Regions from separate parts of the Bradyrhizobium sp. 1(2017) genome, predicted to be linked through region 1. Evidence: predicted binding sites of a transcription regulator. Region 1 holds the regulator's gene; each other region holds the start of a gene.
The links. The regulator HrcA, encoded in region 1, represses chaperone genes, less so after heat shock. The targets are predictions, from matches to a motif close to GTTAGCACTCNCNNNNNGNGAGTGCTAAC.
Positions count from the first base shown of each region.

Region 2: a site for HrcA is predicted at 2,433-2,461, ahead of HAP40_RS06890 (co-chaperone GroES). Genes of this name have one in related genera too.
Region 3: a site for HrcA is predicted at 3,054-3,082, ahead of HAP40_RS24860 (co-chaperone GroES). Genes of this name have one in related genera too.

Region 1 covers NZ_CP050022.2:176,663-182,271, forward strand. The annotation lists gene pncA (bifunctional nicotinamidase/pyrazinamidase) at 223-945, shown strand; gene grpE (nucleotide exchange factor GrpE) at 1,033-1,650, opposite strand; gene hrcA (heat-inducible transcriptional repressor HrcA) at 1,747-2,835, opposite strand; gene rph (ribonuclease PH) at 3,004-3,717, shown strand; gene rdgB (RdgB/HAM1 family non-canonical purine NTP pyrophosphatase) at 3,728-4,363, shown strand; gene hemW (radical SAM family heme chaperone HemW) at 4,350-5,504, shown strand; gene HAP40_RS00840 (penicillin-binding protein activator) at 5,529-5,609, opposite strand, start outside.
Region 2 covers NZ_CP050022.2:1,442,524-1,448,132, reverse strand. The annotation lists gene HAP40_RS06905 (L,D-transpeptidase) at 1-450, opposite strand, end outside; gene HAP40_RS06900 (protein phosphatase CheZ) at 767-1,552, shown strand; gene HAP40_RS06895 (hypothetical protein) at 1,716-2,237, opposite strand; gene HAP40_RS06890 (co-chaperone GroES) at 2,557-2,853, shown strand; gene groL (chaperonin GroEL) at 3,052-4,683, shown strand; gene HAP40_RS06880 (hypothetical protein) at 4,826-5,609, shown strand, end outside.
Region 3 covers NZ_CP050022.2:5,219,552-5,225,160, forward strand. The annotation lists gene HAP40_RS24845 (cupin domain-containing protein) at 1-107, opposite strand, end outside; gene HAP40_RS24850 (tetratricopeptide repeat protein) at 326-2,455, shown strand; gene HAP40_RS24855 (usg protein) at 2,463-2,750, opposite strand; gene HAP40_RS24860 (co-chaperone GroES) at 3,126-3,440, shown strand; gene groL (chaperonin GroEL) at 3,486-5,126, shown strand; gene HAP40_RS24870 (B12-binding domain-containing radical SAM protein) at 5,442-5,609, shown strand, end outside.

The DNA.
Region 1 (5,609 bases):
CCGGGACCCATAACCACATCGAGCGGTTGTAGGACGAGCTAGTAACTCCGAGTTTTCGCAGAATTGTTGCTGCGGCGTATGGGTCCCGGCCTACGCCGGGACGACGAGTTGCTTGGAGAGCCCAACCACTTACCAAAGCCGCCCGCATTTTCGGGCTTCTGTTCGTATCCGAGCGGAACTAGGCTTTCCCCTCTGTTGGATCATCCCCAAGGGAGGCGAACGATGCTGGATCGACGACAAGTCCTGGCAATGCTCGGCACGACGGCGCTCGCGACGCTGGCGCCAACGGCACTCCTTGCAGCCGCATCGATCAAGCCGGACGAAGCGTCCGCGCTGCTCGTGATCGATGTGCAGAATTGCTTCCTGCCGGGCGGCAGCCTCGCGGTGAAGGAAGGCGAGCAGGTGGTGCCCGTCATCAACAAGATTTCAAAGGCGTTCGCCCACGTGGTGCTGACGCAGGACTGGCACACGCCCGGCCACGTTTCGTTTGCGTCGGTCCACGCGGGCAAGAAACCGTTCGAGACCGTCGATCTGCCCTACGGCAAGCAGGTGCTGTGGCCGGACCATTGCGTGCAGGGCACCGATGGTGCCGCGCTGTCGAAGGACCTTGCGATCCCGCATGCCGAGCTGATCATCCGCAAGGGCTTTCACAAGAACGTCGACAGCTACTCGGCCTTCCTCGAAGCCGACGGCAAGACCTCGACGGGCCTTGCCGGCTATCTGAAGGGCCGCAAGATCAAGCGCGTCTTCGTCGCAGGGCTGGCGACGGACTTCTGCGTCGCGTGGACCGCGCTCGACGCGCGCAAGGCGGGCTTCGAGGCCTATGTGGTGGAAGACGCTTGCCGCGGCATCGACACGCAGGGCTCGCTGGCAAAGGCCTGGGCCGACATGGCCAAGGCCGGCGTGAAGCGGATTCAGTCCGCGGATATCGCGGCGAGCACGTAGCATCGAACTACGGTGCGCAATTGCGCACCTGAGAACCTCGAGATTCCGGGTTCGGCTCTGCGAGCCGCCCCGGAATGACGCCAAAACTCAGTTCGGCGCGCCGCTCGACTCATTGTTGTTGGCCGCCGGCGCGGCCTTCGCACCACCCTTGGCGACACCGACCAGCGCGGGACGCAGCACGCGCTCGCCGATGGTGTAGCCGGCCTGCACGACCTGCACCACGGTGCCCGACGGCACCGACGCATCGGGCACTTCGAACATCGCCTGCTGGAAGTTCGGATCGAACTTCTGGCCCTGGGGATCGAACTTCTTCACGCCATGCTTTTCCAGCGCGTTGAGCAGCGAACGCTCGGTGAGCTCGACGCCCTCGATCAGCGCGATCAGGCCGGGATCGGCCGCCGCACGCGCCTCGGCCGGAACGGCATCGAGCGCGCGCTGAAGGTTGTCGGCGATGTCGAGCACGTCACGGGCAAAGCCGGTGACGCCGTAGAGCTTGGAGTCGGCGACTTCCTTGGCGGTGCGCTTGCGCAAATTCTCCATCTCGGCCAGCGTCCGCAGCATGCGGTCGCGCGCCTCGGCGGCTTCCTTCTGCAACGTTTCGACCGAGCCCGGCTCGGGATCGTCGGGCATGATGTAGGGCTTTGACACCACGGGCTCGGGCGTCGGCGCGGTCGTGTCTTCGGGTTGCCGGTCTCGATCGGTCATCGGCTCTAATCTCGAACTCGTTTCCAGGGATTGTTGGCCCGGATATCGTGCCTAAGCGTGCGAAAATCAAGCGCCCGTGATCGGCGGAAACGCCGGTCAGCCCCCCAGAAGGCGGCTGACGATGCGGGCGGCGTAGTCCACCGTCGGAATCACGCGGGCATAATTCAGCCGCGTCGGCCCGATCACCCCCAAAACACCGACGATGTGGCCGGCGGCATCCCGATAGGGCGAGATGATGGTGGAGGAGCCCGACAGGGAAAACAGCTTGTTTTCGCTGCCGATGAAGATGCGCACGCCTTCGGCGGTCTCTGCCCGGCCGAGCAGGTCGATGACGCCGCGCTTGGTCTCGAGATCGTCGAACAACAGGCGAACGCGCTCCAGATCCTCCAGCGCGTGCAGATCCTCCAGCAAATTGGCGTGACCGCGGACGATGAGCTGGCGGTCCTCGTTCTCGCCGCCGGACCAGCTCGCGATGCCCGCCGAGATCACCTTTTGGGTCAGCTGATCGAGCTCGGCTCGGGCTTCCCCGAGTGCGGTCTCGAGCTCGAGCCGCGCCTCGGCCAGCGTGCGGCCGCGGATGCGCGCATTGAGGAAATTGCCGGCCTCGGTGATCGCCGAGGAGGGAACTCCGGGCGGCAGCGTCAGCACGCGGTTTTCGACCTGGCCATCCTCGCCGACCAGGATCACCAGCGCCTTTTCGGGTTCCAGGCGCACGAACTCGATGTGCTTCAGCCGCGCATTGGATTTCGGCGTCAGCACGACGGCGGCAGCGCGGGTCAGGCCCGACAGCCGCGTCAGAGCCTGATCCAGCGCCGCCTCGACCGATTGCGCCTGGCCGACGGACGATAGCTGGCTCTGGATCGCGGCACGCTCGGCTTCGTTGAGGTCGCCGACCTGCATCAGGGCGTCGACGAAGAAGCGCAGCCCGAGTTCCGTCGGCAGCCGGCCGGCGGAGGTATGGGGCGCATAGATCAGGCCGAGCTGTTCCAGATCGGCCATGACGTTGCGGACCGAGGCCGGCGACAGCGGCATGGCGATCAGGCGCGAGATATTGCGCGAGCCCACGGGCTCACCGGTCGCAAGATAGCTTTCGACAATTTGACGAAAGATGTCGCGGGAACGCTCGTTGAGCTGGGCAAGGCCTGCGCGCGGCGCGATCAGATGGATCGGATCGTGATGGGCCACAGACGGTAACTCCTCTCAGATACTCATAATTTGTCCATCCTGGGCGCTTCTGACAAGCGTGGCGTTTGCGGGCTCGACATCAGGGGTGAAAAAACCTTGCCGCCCACCCTCACCCCACCTACAAGCACCGCGAACAGCCCTACACCTGCGAGTTTTGGAGGATTTCCCATGCGGCCAAGCCGCCGTGCGCCCGACGAATTGCGCCCCGTGACGCTGGAGCGTGGCGTGGTCAAATATGCGGAGGGCTCCTGCCTCGTGAAATTCGGCGACACCCACGTGCTGGTCACCGCGACGCTGGAAGACCGCCTGCCGCCGTGGCTGAAGGGTCAGGGCCGCGGCTGGGTCACCGCCGAATACGGCATGCTGCCGCGCGCGACCTCGGAACGGACCCGCCGCGAGGCCTCCGCCGGCAAGCAAAGCGGCCGTACCGTCGAGATCCAGCGCCTGATCGGCCGCTCGCTCCGCACCATCGTCGACCTCGAAGCGCTCGGCGAGCGCCAGATCACGGTCGATTGCGACGTGCTCCAGGCCGACGGCGGCACCCGCACGGCCTCGATCACCGGTGCCTGGGTCGCGCTGGCCGATTGCATCACCTGGATGAAGGCGCGCAACATGGTCAAGGCCAACGTGCTGCGCGACAACGTCGCCGCGATCTCCTGCGGCATCTACAACGGCGCGCCCGTGCTCGACCTCGACTACGCCGAGGATTCGGAAGCCGAGACCGACGCCAATTTCGTCATGACCGGCGACGGCCGCATCATCGAGGTGCAGGGCACCGCGGAACGCGAGCCGTTCACGCAGGACGAGTTCCTGGCGCTGATGACGCTGGCGCGCAAGGGCGTCGCGCGCCTCGTGGACTTGCAGAAACTGGCTGTAGCGTAGTCAATAGGCCATGCACCGCCGAATCACGGACAAGCTCGTCATCGCGACCCACAATCCCGGCAAGCTCGCCGAGATGCGGGAGCTGCTTGCGCCGTACGGCATCGCGGCGGTGTCGGCCGGCGAGCTCGGCCTAGCTGAGCCCGAAGAGACCGGCAACGATTTCCGCAGCAATGCCGCGATCAAGGCGATCGCGGCGGCGCAGGCGACCAAGCTCCCCGCCTTCGCCGATGATTCCGGCATCGTGGTCGACGCGCTCGACGGCGCGCCCGGCATCTACAGCGCGCGCTGGGCCAGTCCGTCGAAGGACTTCAACGCCGCGATGACGCGTATCGAGCGCCTGTTGCAGGAGCGCGGCGCCACCACGCCCGACAAGCGCAAAGCCCACTTCGTCTCGGCGCTCTGCGTTGCCTGGCCCGACGATCATCTCGAAGAGGTCGAGGCGCGCGTCGACGGCACGCTGGTCTGGCCGCCGCGCGGCACCGCCGGCTTCGGCTACGATCCGATGTTTTTGCCCGACGGCCACGACCGCACCTTCGGCGAGATGACCAGCATCGAGAAGCACGGCCTGCCGCCGCTCGGCCTTGGCCTGTCGCACCGTGCCCGCGCCTTCGTGAAACTGGCGGAGATCTGCCTTGAGCCGCGCTAAGGAAGCCTTCGGCGTCTACGTGCACTGGCCGTTCTGCCTGTCGAAGTGCCCCTATTGCGACTTCAACAGCCATGTCCGCCACGCCGCGATCGACGAGGCGCGGTTCGCTTCGGCTTTTGCACGCGAGATCGCCGCGACCGCCGAGCGCGCGCCGGGTCGCGAGGTCACCTCGATCTTCCTCGGTGGCGGCACGCCGTCGCTGATGCAGCCCGCAACCGTCGGCGCCGTGCTCGATGCGATCGGCAAGCACTGGACGGTGGCGAAGGACGCCGAAGTGACGCTGGAGGCGAACCCGACCAGCGTCGAGGCCACCCGCTTTGCCGGCTATCGCGCCGCCGGCGTCAACCGCGTCTCGCTCGGCGTGCAGGCGCTCGACGACGCCTCGCTGAAGGCGCTGGGCCGTCTGCACAATGCGCGCGAAGCGCTCGATGCCGTCGCCATCGCGCGCCGCTCGTTCGACCGCTATTCGTTCGACCTGATCTACGCCCGTCCCGACCAGACGCCGGCGATGTGGGCCGATGAGCTGCGTCTCGCGATCGATGAAGCGGCCGAGCATCTGTCGCTCTATCAATTGACGATCGAGGAAGGCACGCCGTTCTTCGGCCTGCACCAGGCCGGCAAATTGAAGACGCCGGACGAGGCCGTCGCGCGCGCCCTCTACGACGTCACGCAGGAGACCTGCGACAGGCTCGGCTTGCCCGCCTACGAGATCTCCAACCACGCGCGGCGCGGCGCCGAGTGCCGGCACAATCTGGTCTATTGGCGCGGCGAGGAATATGCCGGCATCGGCCCCGGCGCGCATGGCCGCCTCGACATCGACGGCGTCAGGCACGCGACCGCCACCGAGAAGCGTCCCGAAGCCTGGCTGATGCGGGTCGAGACAAACGGTCATGGCGTCGTCACCGACGAGCTCCTCAACAGCGAGGAACGCGCCGACGAATTCCTGCTGATGGGGCTGCGTCTCGCCGAAGGCATCGACCCCGAGCGCTACAAGGCGCTTTCGGGCCGCCCGCTCGATCCCAAGCGCATCTCGCTTCTGCGCGAGGAAGGCGCGATCACCGTGGATGCAACGGGCCGCCTGCGCGTGACGAGCAGCGGTTTTCCGGTGCTGGATGCGGTGGTGGCGGACCTCGCGGCGTAAGCTCTCTCCCCATCTACGAAGCGATCAGGCCCCAAAGCTCTTCGGCGAGCCCGCGACCGCCACGCCGCCACCTTGCGTCACCTTCATCACGGCAAGCCCACGCTC
Region 2 (5,609 bases), 1.3 Mb from region 1:
CTTGTTCGGCGTATCGACCACGATCGTGCCGGGACTTTCCTTGCCGTCATAGTCAACGAGTTGCTTCTCGAATTTGGGATCGAACGGACGCTGCCGCGGATCGACCGCCTCCTGCTGATATCCGCCTTGCTGATATCCACCTTGCATCTGCGGCTCGCCCATCGGCGGCAGGCGGCGCTGATCGTAATAGGCCGGCTGCTGCTGATACACCGGCCGCTCGGGCGCATAGGCCGGACCGCGCCCGGGACCGTCGCCGAACAGGAACTCGATGAAGCCGCCGCCCATGTTCGAGTTGGAGGCGACGCGCACCGGCGCCGGCGGCACCTGCGGCGCATAGAGCACCGCGGGCGGATCGTTCGGCACGGTGTTGTCGAAGGCGCTGGCGCTGTTTGCGCCGGCCATGAAGGTGCAAGCGCTGCCGAGCAGCGCGACAGACATTTTCTTGAACATCGACGTACTCTGTACTGTTTCGTCTAGATCACATGCGTCGTGGAGAGCGCCTGGCTGATCGGCTGCCGCGACGTGGTCAATAAAACGCAAAAGCCGTTTCGTTTGGTAAACAGAAGCGCCGTTTGGATTCACCACGTCGTCAAGCGCGGGCCAATTCGGCGATCAGCGTTTATTTTCGGTGAACGCAGCGCGGCCATGGTTAATCGCTTCTTTGCGCGGCGTCGCGCGACGCGAGCACGACAGTTCCGGCTGTGAACTTCGTGTTAAATCGCTTCTGCCTACAAAGACGCGTGAGTGAGGTGGGGGGAGTTTTCTGATGGCTGTTCACCGCAAGCGTTTTCGCGTCGAGGATATCGCCGGTGGCGAGATGCCCATTCTCGACGTGACCGAAGAGGCAGGCCCGATGCATAGCGAGATTATGGCCGAGCTGCGCGCGATCCGCGCCCAGATGGCGAAGGGCACCGTGCCCTTGTCCGGCAGCGCAGCCATGGCGGCGATCGACGCCTCCACCGCCCACGAGCTCTCCGAAGCGCGCACCATGCTCGAGACCTACCGGGCGCAGATCGAGCAGTGCGAGAAGCTGAAGGTCGAGCTCGACCTCATCCACGACGCCATCGACCGCACCAAGCGCGAGATCGCGACGCTGCACGGCAAGAGCTTCGACGGCGGCGAGATGGCCAAGGTCAATGGCGAACTCGGCGCGGTCGTCGGCGGCACCGAGCAGGCGACCCAGCAGATCCTCGAGGCCGCCGAATCGATCGACCAGGCCGCCAGCGCGATGTCCAAGGTGCAATCGGCCGACCAGCAGAAGCGGCTCGCCGATGACATCCAGGAACGCGTCATCTCGATCTTCGAAGCCTGCAACTTCCAGGACCTGACCGGCCAGCGCATCAGCAAGGTCATGACCACGATGAAGTTCATCGAGCAGCACATCAACGCGATGATGGAGATCTGGGGCGGCGTCGACGCCATCAAGGCCCACGTCCCGGCGCATGCGCATGTCGACAACCGGTCCGAGGACGAGAAGCTTCTCAACGGTCCCAAGCTCGCCGGCGATGTCGGCCATGCCTCGCAGGACGACATCGACGCGCTGTTCGACTGAACGGACGCGAGATGGAGAAAAACAAAACGCCGGCGCAAGCCGGCGTTTTTTGTTTTTGGATCTGTTTAGTGCTGTCATTCCGGGGCACGCGAAGCGTGAACCCGGAATCTCGAGATTCCGGGTTCGGTCCTGCGGACCGCCCCGGAATGACGGAGGAGAGAGATCACGCCCGCGGCGCGCAGCGGACGTAGACCATGTTGCCGTAACGGGTGGCGGCGTCCTTGTCGATGAAGCGGGTGATCAGCACGCGGCCGTCGAAGGAGACGATCTCGCGGTCCTGGTCGCCGGGCGTGGGACCGGCGGGTCCGATATAGTTCTTGCCGCTGGGCGAGCCCTTCAGCCGCAGTTCCTGCGGGGTCGCCTGGTCGGCCAGATGCATGATGACGCCGCCGGAGGAACCGGCCGTGATCACATAGGGATTCTTGCACTGGGCCCTCGCCGCGGCTTCGGTGCGGGCACGGTCGGCCGGGTTCTGGAACGAGGCGAGGCCCCAGCGGCCGACGATCTCGTCGGCGCGGATCGACGCGGGCATCTCGGGAGCGACGCCCGGTTCGGCCTCGGGCGGCGGCGAAGAGGACGAGAAGGACGGCAGGCTCATGCCGCCGCCGCAGGCGCCCAACAGCAGCGCCAGACAAGACGCGGCCGCCAGATTGGCCACCGTGCGCGCGTGAGCTGAACTGATCATGGCATTCCCCCGAGCAAGACCATGGCCGCACCCCTCTCGCAGCCAAGCGCAAAACCGCCGCCGGAGCAATGACGTCGTTTGACACGCCGACGCCCCGAACGAGTTTCCAGTGCCACCATCCTATATCCGCCTCACCAATCGCTTAACCACCTTTGCTTGACAGGATCGCGGCCAAGCCATATTTCCGGGCCCACTATTAGCACTCGGAAAGCCCGATTGCTAAGCGCGCCGTTCGATCCCTCGGGGAGAGGGTGGACGGAAGCGCCGCCCCACCACCCACTTCCACTACTTCCGAAGCGAGCCTCCAAAGGGAAACGTCATGGCTAAATCCAAATTTCGTCCGCTGCATGACCGTGTCGTGGTCAAACGTATCGACGCCGAGGAAAAGTCCAAGGGCGGCATCATCATTCCGGACACCGCCAAGGAAAAGCCGTCGCAGGGCGAAATCGTCGCCGTCGGCCCGGGCGGTCGCGACGAAACCGGCAAGCTGATCCCGATCGACCTCAAGGTCGGCGACCGCGTGCTGTTCGGCAAGTGGTCGGGCACCGAGGTCAAGATCGACAACGAAGAGCTCCTGATCATGAAGGAGTCGGACATCATGGGCGTTCTGGCCTAAGGCCGTCCGCCTGAACGGCCGCTGAATGCGCCCCTGTCATGCCCGGGCAGAAGCGCGAAGCGCGTCTTCGCGCTAGACGACCCGGGCATCCATCATTCTTCGCAAGACGATGGATTGCCGGGTCAAGCCCGGCAATGACGGTGAGAGCGCAACACAGCACAAGACAAGACACATCACGAAACACGAGGGATTGCAGAAATGGCTGCCAAAGACGTCAAGTTTTCCGGAGACGCGCGCGATCGCATGCTGCGCGGCGTCGACATTCTCGCCAACGCCGTCAAGGTGACGCTCGGCCCCAAGGGCCGCAACGTGGTCATCGAGAAGAGCTTCGGCGCGCCCCGCATCACCAAGGACGGCGTCACCGTCGCCAAGGAGATCGAGCTCGAGGACAAGTTCGAGAACATGGGCGCCCAGATGGTGCGTGAGGTCGCCTCCAAGACCAACGACCTCGCCGGCGACGGCACCACCACCGCGACCGTGCTGGCCCAGGCCATCGTGCGCGAAGGCGCCAAGGCCGTGGCCGCCGGCATGAACCCGATGGACCTCAAGCGCGGCATCGACACCGCCGTTGCGGCCGTGATCAAGGACATCGAGAAGCGCGCCAAGCCGGTCGCCGCCTCCTCCGAGGTCGCCCAGGTCGGCACCATCTCGGCCAACGGCGATGCCGCCATCGGCAAGATGATCGCCCAGGCGATGCAGAAGGTCGGCAACGAGGGCGTCATCACCGTCGAGGAGAACAAGTCGCTCGACACCGAGGTCGACATCGTCGAGGGCATGAAGTTCGACCGCGGCTATCTGTCGCCCTACTTCGTCACCAACGCCGAGAAGATGACCGCCGAGCTCGAGGACGCCTACATCCTCCTGCACGAGAAGAAGCTCTCGGGCCTGCAGGCCATGCTGCCGGTGCTCGAAGCCGTCGTGCAGTCGGGCAAGCCGCTCGTCATCATCGCCGAGGACGTCGAAGGCGAGGCGCTGGCCACGCTGGTCGTCAATCGCCTGCGCGGCGGCCTCAAGGTCGCGGCCGTCAAGGCGCCTGGCTTCGGCGACCGCCGCAAGGCCATGCTCGAGGACATCGCGATCCTCACCGGCGGTCAGCTCATCTCCGAGGAGCTCGGCATCAAGCTCGAGAACGTCACGGTGAAGATGCTCGGCCGCGCCAAGAAGGTCGTGATCGATAAGGAGAACACCACGATCGTCAACGGCGCCGGCAAGAAGCCTGACATCGAGGCCCGTGTCGGCCAGATCAAGGCGCAGATCGAGGAGACCACCTCGGACTACGACCGCGAGAAGCTCCAGGAACGCCTCGCCAAGCTCGCCGGCGGAGTCGCGGTGATCCGCGTCGGCGGCGCGACCGAGATCGAGGTCAAGGAAAAGAAGGACCGCGTCGAGGACGCGCTCAACGCCACCCGCGCCGCGGTGCAGGAAGGCATCGTCCCCGGCGGCGGCGTCGCGCTGCTGCGCGCCAAGAAGGCGGTCGGCCGCCTGTCCAACGACAATGCCGACGTCCAGGCCGGCATCAACATCGTGCTGAAGGCGCTGGAAGCCCCGGTCCGCCAGATCTCCGAGAACGCCGGCCTCGAAGGCTCGATCGTCGTCGGCAAGATCCTGGAGAACAAGTCGGAGACCTTCGGCTTCGACGCCCAGAACGAGGACTATGTCGACATGGTCGAGAAGGGCATCATCGATCCCGCCAAGGTGGTGCGCACCGCGCTTCAGGACGCCTCCTCCGTGGCCGGCCTCCTGGTCACCACCGAGGCCATGGTCGCCGAGATGCCGAAGAAGGAAGCCCCGCCCGCCATGCCCCCCGGCGGCGGCATGGGCGGCTTCTAAGCCTCTTGCTCCATTACAGCGTTGTGAAGGCCGCCTCCGGGCGGCCTTCTTTTTTGCCGACCCTGCCCCTCCCCTTTCCGATTCAACCGACGGCCAAAACCCACTACGGTGGCCCGCCGATTCTTGCTCAAGGATACCCTCGATGCGCGCGCTCCTGGTTTGCCCGACAGCTCTTTTGGCGGCCCTGCTCGCCGTTTCGCCCGAGGTCGCTTCCGCCCAGATGAAGCTGTCGCCGAAGGCCACGGCGCCCGGCGGCGCCGAGACACGTTATTTCACCTCGATCGACGGGTTGATGGACGGCAATGCCGACGTGATCCTGAAGGAGACGCGGCAGGGCAAGACGCTCACGGCGGCCGTGCTCGACGTCTGTTACCCGATCGCGAAGAATTCCGACCGGAAAGACCGCTTCGTCGTCAACCTCCAGGTCGCCGGCCAGAACCTGACGGGCACGGCGCAGAGCATCGGTGCGAAGGCGCCCGTCAGCGTCAAGCTGCTGCGCAAGCAGGCCGGCGACCTGGTCGAATTCCGGGGCCAGATCAGCATTGGCCAGGTGGTGACCGAAGTCACCTCACCCGACAATTCCGATCTCAGCGAGAAGGAATTCATGGACAGCCAGACCTCGGACGACGGCATCACGCCGCAGCCGAAGGACTTCACCGACGTCTCGCCGGAGGCGATCGCGGTCAAGGTCAAGCTCGATGCGGCGACCGATTTCCTGAAGAGCCTGAAGGGCCAGGAGGTCGAGGTGACGCTGGCGAGCCTCAATGTCGGCTGCGACGCGCTGCGGGCCGGTGAGCAGACCATCAACATGTCGGTCGATCCGGAGCGCGCGGGCGCCCTGCTCGCCAAGTTCAAGGCGATGCCCGGCGTCACCGCAGCAGGCTGGACCGCCGGGATGACCGAGATGGACCGCACCATCCGCATCC
Region 3 (5,609 bases), 2.8 Mb from region 1:
TTCACCGCCTTGCGTGCCGAGGATCGCGCCGCGGCCTTGGCACCGCTGCGCTTCTTCACCGCGGTCTTCGTTGCGGGTCTTGATGCCTTTGCCTTTTGCCTGGCCATTGTCTGCCTCCCTGATCTGAGCCGCGCCCACCGGATGGGTGCAACCCGAAGACAGACTATCCAGTCTTGGACGAGGCAGCAATTGCAGCGCTTTGGGATTGTCACGCGACGCCCCATCGGCTGTAGCTTGCCCCAGGCTGTCGTGGCGAGCGGCCGTCGTCTCGTATTGGTTCTCATGCTGAATTAATGTCGCCCCGAGATTCTGGGGGAATTGATCCATGGGCAACAGCGTAGGTCAGCGTGCATTTCAAAAGGCCCGGCTTGAGAAACGGCAAAAAGCCGAAGTCCTGCCAATGCTCGGGCACGCGCTCCAGCTGCACAAGATGGGGCTCCTCCCCGAGGCCCAGACGGCCTATCGGCAACTCCTGCAGCTCGCGCCCAACCAATTCATCGCGCTGCATATGCTCGGCACCTTGGAGTCCGATGCCAAAAACTACCAGCAAGCCGAAATCCTGCTGAGCCGGGCGGTTGCCGTGGATCCGCGATCTGCCGATGCTCATATGAGCCTGGGCGTCGCGCTCAACGGGCAGCGACGTCACGAGGAGGCCTGCGCGAGCTATCGCAAAGCCCTCGCCTTGCGGCCCAACCACGCAACAACCCTGTCCAATCTCGGTAACGCGAGTGTGGCCCTCGACCTTCACGAGGAGGCGCTCCACAGCTACGACAAGGCGCTCGCCCTCGACGCAAGGCTTGCCGAAGCCCACAACGGCCGGGGTTGGGCGCTCTGCCGTCGGCGCAATTATGACGAGGCTCTCGCAAGCTTGAACCGCGCGCTGTCGATCAAGCCCGACTATCCCGCGGCGCTGGCGAACCGCGCGGCCGCGTTGCGGGAACTTCAGCGATTTGACGAAGCCTTGGCAGACGGCAATCGGGCAATCGCGCTGGCCCCCGACGACGCGAATGGATGGCTCGCACGGGCCAGCGTCCTGCTCCAGATCCAGCAGATTGCCCAGGCATCACACGATTGCGAGCAGGCCCTCGTGATCGCTCCCGATTCCATTCAAGCTCACCTGGTGCTGGGCCTTTGCCTCGCCGGACTTGGCCGGGTCGACGAAGCCCTCGCCAGTTTCGACAGAGCCCTCGACATCCAGCCTGATCTCCAGAGCGCGATCTCCAACAAGATATTCACGCTCGATTTTGCGGGGGATGCCACCGTTGAGCGGCATCAGCAGGCGCGGCATATGTGGTGGGAGCGTGTCGGCGCGAAGATCGCATCAGGAGCGGCGGGAGCGCATGACAACAGCCGCGACCCGGATCGCCGTCTGGTGCTCGGCTATGTCTCGTCGGATTTCAACGCGCATTCGGCCGCGTTGATTTTCAAGCCGGTCCTTCAACACCGTGACCGGGCACAGTTCGAGATCGTGTGCTACGCCTGCTCGTCGAAAGTGGACGCTACGACCGGCGAATTTCGCGAGATCGCCGATCGCTGGCGCGACGCCTCGCAATGGACCGAGGATCGCCTCGCCGCCGAGATCCGCGCCGACGGCATCGACATCCTGATCGACCTGTCCGGCCATACCAGAGGGAACCGGCTCGGCGTGTTTGCGCGCAAGCCGGCACCGATCCAGGTCCATGGTTGGGGCCACGGTACCGGCACCGGACTGCCGACGATCGATTACCTGTTCTCGGACCCCGTCGCGATTCCGCCCGAGGTTCGGCATCTGTTTGCGGAGACCGTCGTCGACCTGCCGTGCTTTGTGACGCTGGCGCCGCTGCCGGCCGGGATTGCGCGGGCGCAGACGCCGGCGATTTCGAACGGCTTCGTTACATTCGGCGTCTTCAACCGCATCAGCAAGATTTCGGACGACGCAGCGCAAGTCTGGTCCAGCATTCTCGAGCGGGTGCCGGGTTCGCGACTGCTGATCAAGGATGTTGCGCTGGACGACCGATTGGTCCGCGAGAATTTGCTGGCGCGGTTCGAGGCTTGCGGATTGCCGGCCGAACGCGTCGATCTGCTCGGCGCCACCTTGCGAAGCGAACATCTGGCGACGTTCAATCGCGTCGATATCTGCCTCGACCCGTTCCCGCAGAATGGTGGCGTCAGCACATGGGAAGCCCTGCAGATGGGCGTGCCGGTGGTCGCGAAACTCGGCAACAGCCTGCCCAGCCGTGCTGCCGGCTCCATCCTCACGGCGCTTGGCCTCCCGGACTGGGTCACGGATAGCCCTGAGGCGTATATCGAAATTGCAACGCGCCGAGCCTCGCAGATCAGCGAGCTCGACAAGTTGCGGCTCGAATTGCCCGACAAGATTCGCACCGCAGCCGCCAGCAACCCCGTCTCATACGGGCGAGCGGTGGACGACGCCTATCGCGCGATGTGGAAACGCTATTGCAACGGCGGCGTCTGACTCCGCCTCAATGCAGTCGGAACACGCCGTCCACGGCGCGCAGCTCGGCCGGCTTGATCAGCTTGCAATGCGCCACGGTGACCGAATGGAGGGGGCCATCGAGCTTCTCCTGCCAGAATGCCAGGAAATCCTTCAGCGCCGGAAATTTCGGAAACATGTCGTAGTTCTGCCAGACGTAGGTCTGGAGCAGCGAGGGATGATCCGGCATGCGGTAGAGAATTTGTGCCGTCGTCAGCCCGTAACCCAGCATCTGTTTCCGGAAGTCATCGGAAACGCCCCCACTCCGCAGTGCCATGCCAACCTCCTTTGCAGGAGCGCATTCTGGGGGTGGCTTGATCCGGTACTCCTTACGAGCCACCCGGCAACGATGCGCTCACAGAGAAATGTGACGCAAACTGACAACTCATCTCAAGCCCAAAAGTTTAACAAGCTGTTGAAATTCAATGCGTTAGCAGCAGATGACAGACCGTGCTAATACGGGCGCGGCCCAAGTTAACGATGGAAAAGAGATTCTGGCAGTCCGCGCTTCCGGGTGCTGATTTTTCTGCTAGAAGCCCTTGCCCCCGCAAAATTCCTGTCCTATTTCAACCTCGCTCGTGCTAGCACTCGCGGGCTTCGATTGCTAACAATCCAAAAATCCTCAACTCGTGCAAATGTTTAGGAGGACTGCATGAAATTCCGTCCGCTTCACGACCGCGTCGTGGTCAAGCGCATCGACGCAGAAGAGAAGACCGCTGGCGGCATCATCATTCCCGACACTGCCAAGGAAAAGCCCTCCCAGGGTGAAGTCGTCGCCGTCGGCCCCGGTGGCCGCGACGAAGCCGGCAAGCTGATCCCGATCGACCTGAAGGTCGGCGACCGCGTGCTGTTCGGCAAGTGGTCCGGCACCGAGGTCAAGATCGACGGCGTCGATCTCCTGATCATGAAGGAAAGCGACATCATGGGCGTCCTCGACGTCCCCGCTTCCAAGAAGAAGGCGGCCTAAGAGCCCCCTCTCCCTCCAGTCAACATCATCCAAGGAAAATTCCAGATGGCAGCCAAAGAAGTCAAATTCTCGGTTGAAGCGCGCGACAAGATGCTGCGCGGCGTCGACGTTCTCGCCAACGCGGTGAAGGTCACGCTCGGTCCGAAGGGCCGCAACGTCGTGCTCGACAAGTCGTTCGGCGCTCCCCGCATCACCAAGGACGGCGTCACCGTCGCCAAGGAGATCGAGCTCGACGACAAGTTCGAGAACATGGGCGCCCAGATGGTGCGCGAAGTCGCTTCCAAATCCGCTGACGCGGCCGGCGACGGCACCACCACCGCCACCGTGCTGGCCCAGGCGATCGTGAAGGAAGGCGCCAAGTCGGTCGCCGCCGGCATGAACCCGATGGACCTCAAGCGCGGCATCGACCTCGCGGTCGAGGCTGTGGTTGCGGACCTCCAGAAGAACTCCAAGAAGGTCACCTCGAACGACGAGATCGCCCAGGTCGGCACCATCTCGGCCAACGGCGACCAGGAGATCGGCAAGTTCCTCTCCGATGCCATGAAGAAGGTCGGCAACGAGGGTGTCATCACCGTCGAGGAAGCCAAGTCGCTCGAGACCGAGCTCGACGTCGTCGAGGGCATGCAGTTCGACCGCGGCTACATCTCGCCCTACTTCGTCACCAACGCCGACAAGATGCGCGTTGAGATGGACGACGCCTACATCCTCATCAACGAGAAGAAGCTCTCCTCGCTGAACGAGCTGCTGCCGCTGCTCGAGGCCGTGGTGCAGACCGGCAAGCCGCTGGTCATCGTCGCCGAGGACGTCGAAGGTGAAGCCCTCGCCACCCTGGTCGTGAACCGTCTGCGCGGCGGCCTCAAGGTCGCGGCCGTCAAGGCGCCGGGCTTCGGCGATCGCCGCAAGGCCATGCTGCAGGACATCGCGATCCTGACCGGCGGCCAGGCGATCTCGGAAGACCTCGGCATCAAGCTCGAGAACGTCACGCTCAACATGCTCGGTCGCGCCAAGAAGGTGATGATCGACAAGGAGAACACCACGATCGTCAACGGCGCCGGCAAGAAGGCCGACATCGAGGCGCGCGTGGCCCAGATCAAGGCGCAGATCGAGGAGACCACCTCGGACTACGACCGTGAGAAGCTCCAGGAGCGTCTCGCCAAGCTCGCGGGCGGCGTCGCGGTGATCCGCGTCGGCGGCGCGACCGAGGTCGAGGTGAAGGAGCGCAAGGATCGCGTTGATGACGCGATGCATGCGACCCGCGCGGCCGTGGAAGAAGGCATCGTCCCGGGCGGCGGCGTGGCCCTGCTCCGTGCCTCCGAGCAGCTCAAGGGCCTGCGCACCAAGAACGACGACCAGAAGACCGGCGTCGAGATCGTGCGCAAGGCGCTGTCGGCGCCCGCTCGCCAGATCGCGATCAACGCCGGTGAAGACGGCTCGGTGATCGTCGGCAAGATCCTGGAGAACAAGGCCTACAATTACGGCTTCGACTCCCAGACCGGCGAATATGCCGACCTCGTCAAGAAGGGCATCATCGACCCGACCAAGGTGGTTCGCACCGCGATCCAGAACGCAGCCTCGGTTGCGGCTCTGCTGATCACCACGGAAGCCATGGTCGCCGAGCTGCCCAAGAAGGGCGGCGCCGGCCCCGCGATGCCTCCGGGCGGCGGCATGGGCGGCATGGACTTCTAAGGTCCAACCACCTCGAGAACTACGAAACCCCGGCAGCGATGCCGGGGTTTTTGTTTTCAGTATCCAACCACCGTTATCATGTGACGGGCTCTCTGCACGTCGACCACTCCTGCGTGCGATTGATATACTCCGCAACGGTACTTCGGTAGCACCACCCCCGGATGACGGGGCTGCCTCGCCGCACCACCGGACCGATCTGCCCATATCAGATATCGGGCGTTGCGCCGCCCCGTCTGCAGCCGAATGTGTCGGCCGCGACAAATCGGCAATCGAAACGAACTTGGCGATCGGTGGATTGCGCGATAGCGTTGACGCATGACATCGAACAAGACGTTCCGGCTTGTTCTCATCAAGCCGTCTCACTACGACAGTGATGGCTATGTGATCCGGTGGTGGCGGGGTGGCCTGCCGTCGAATTCGCTGGCGTGCCTTCACGGCATCGCGCTCAATTGCCGCGAGCGCCAGGTTCTCGGCACTGATGTC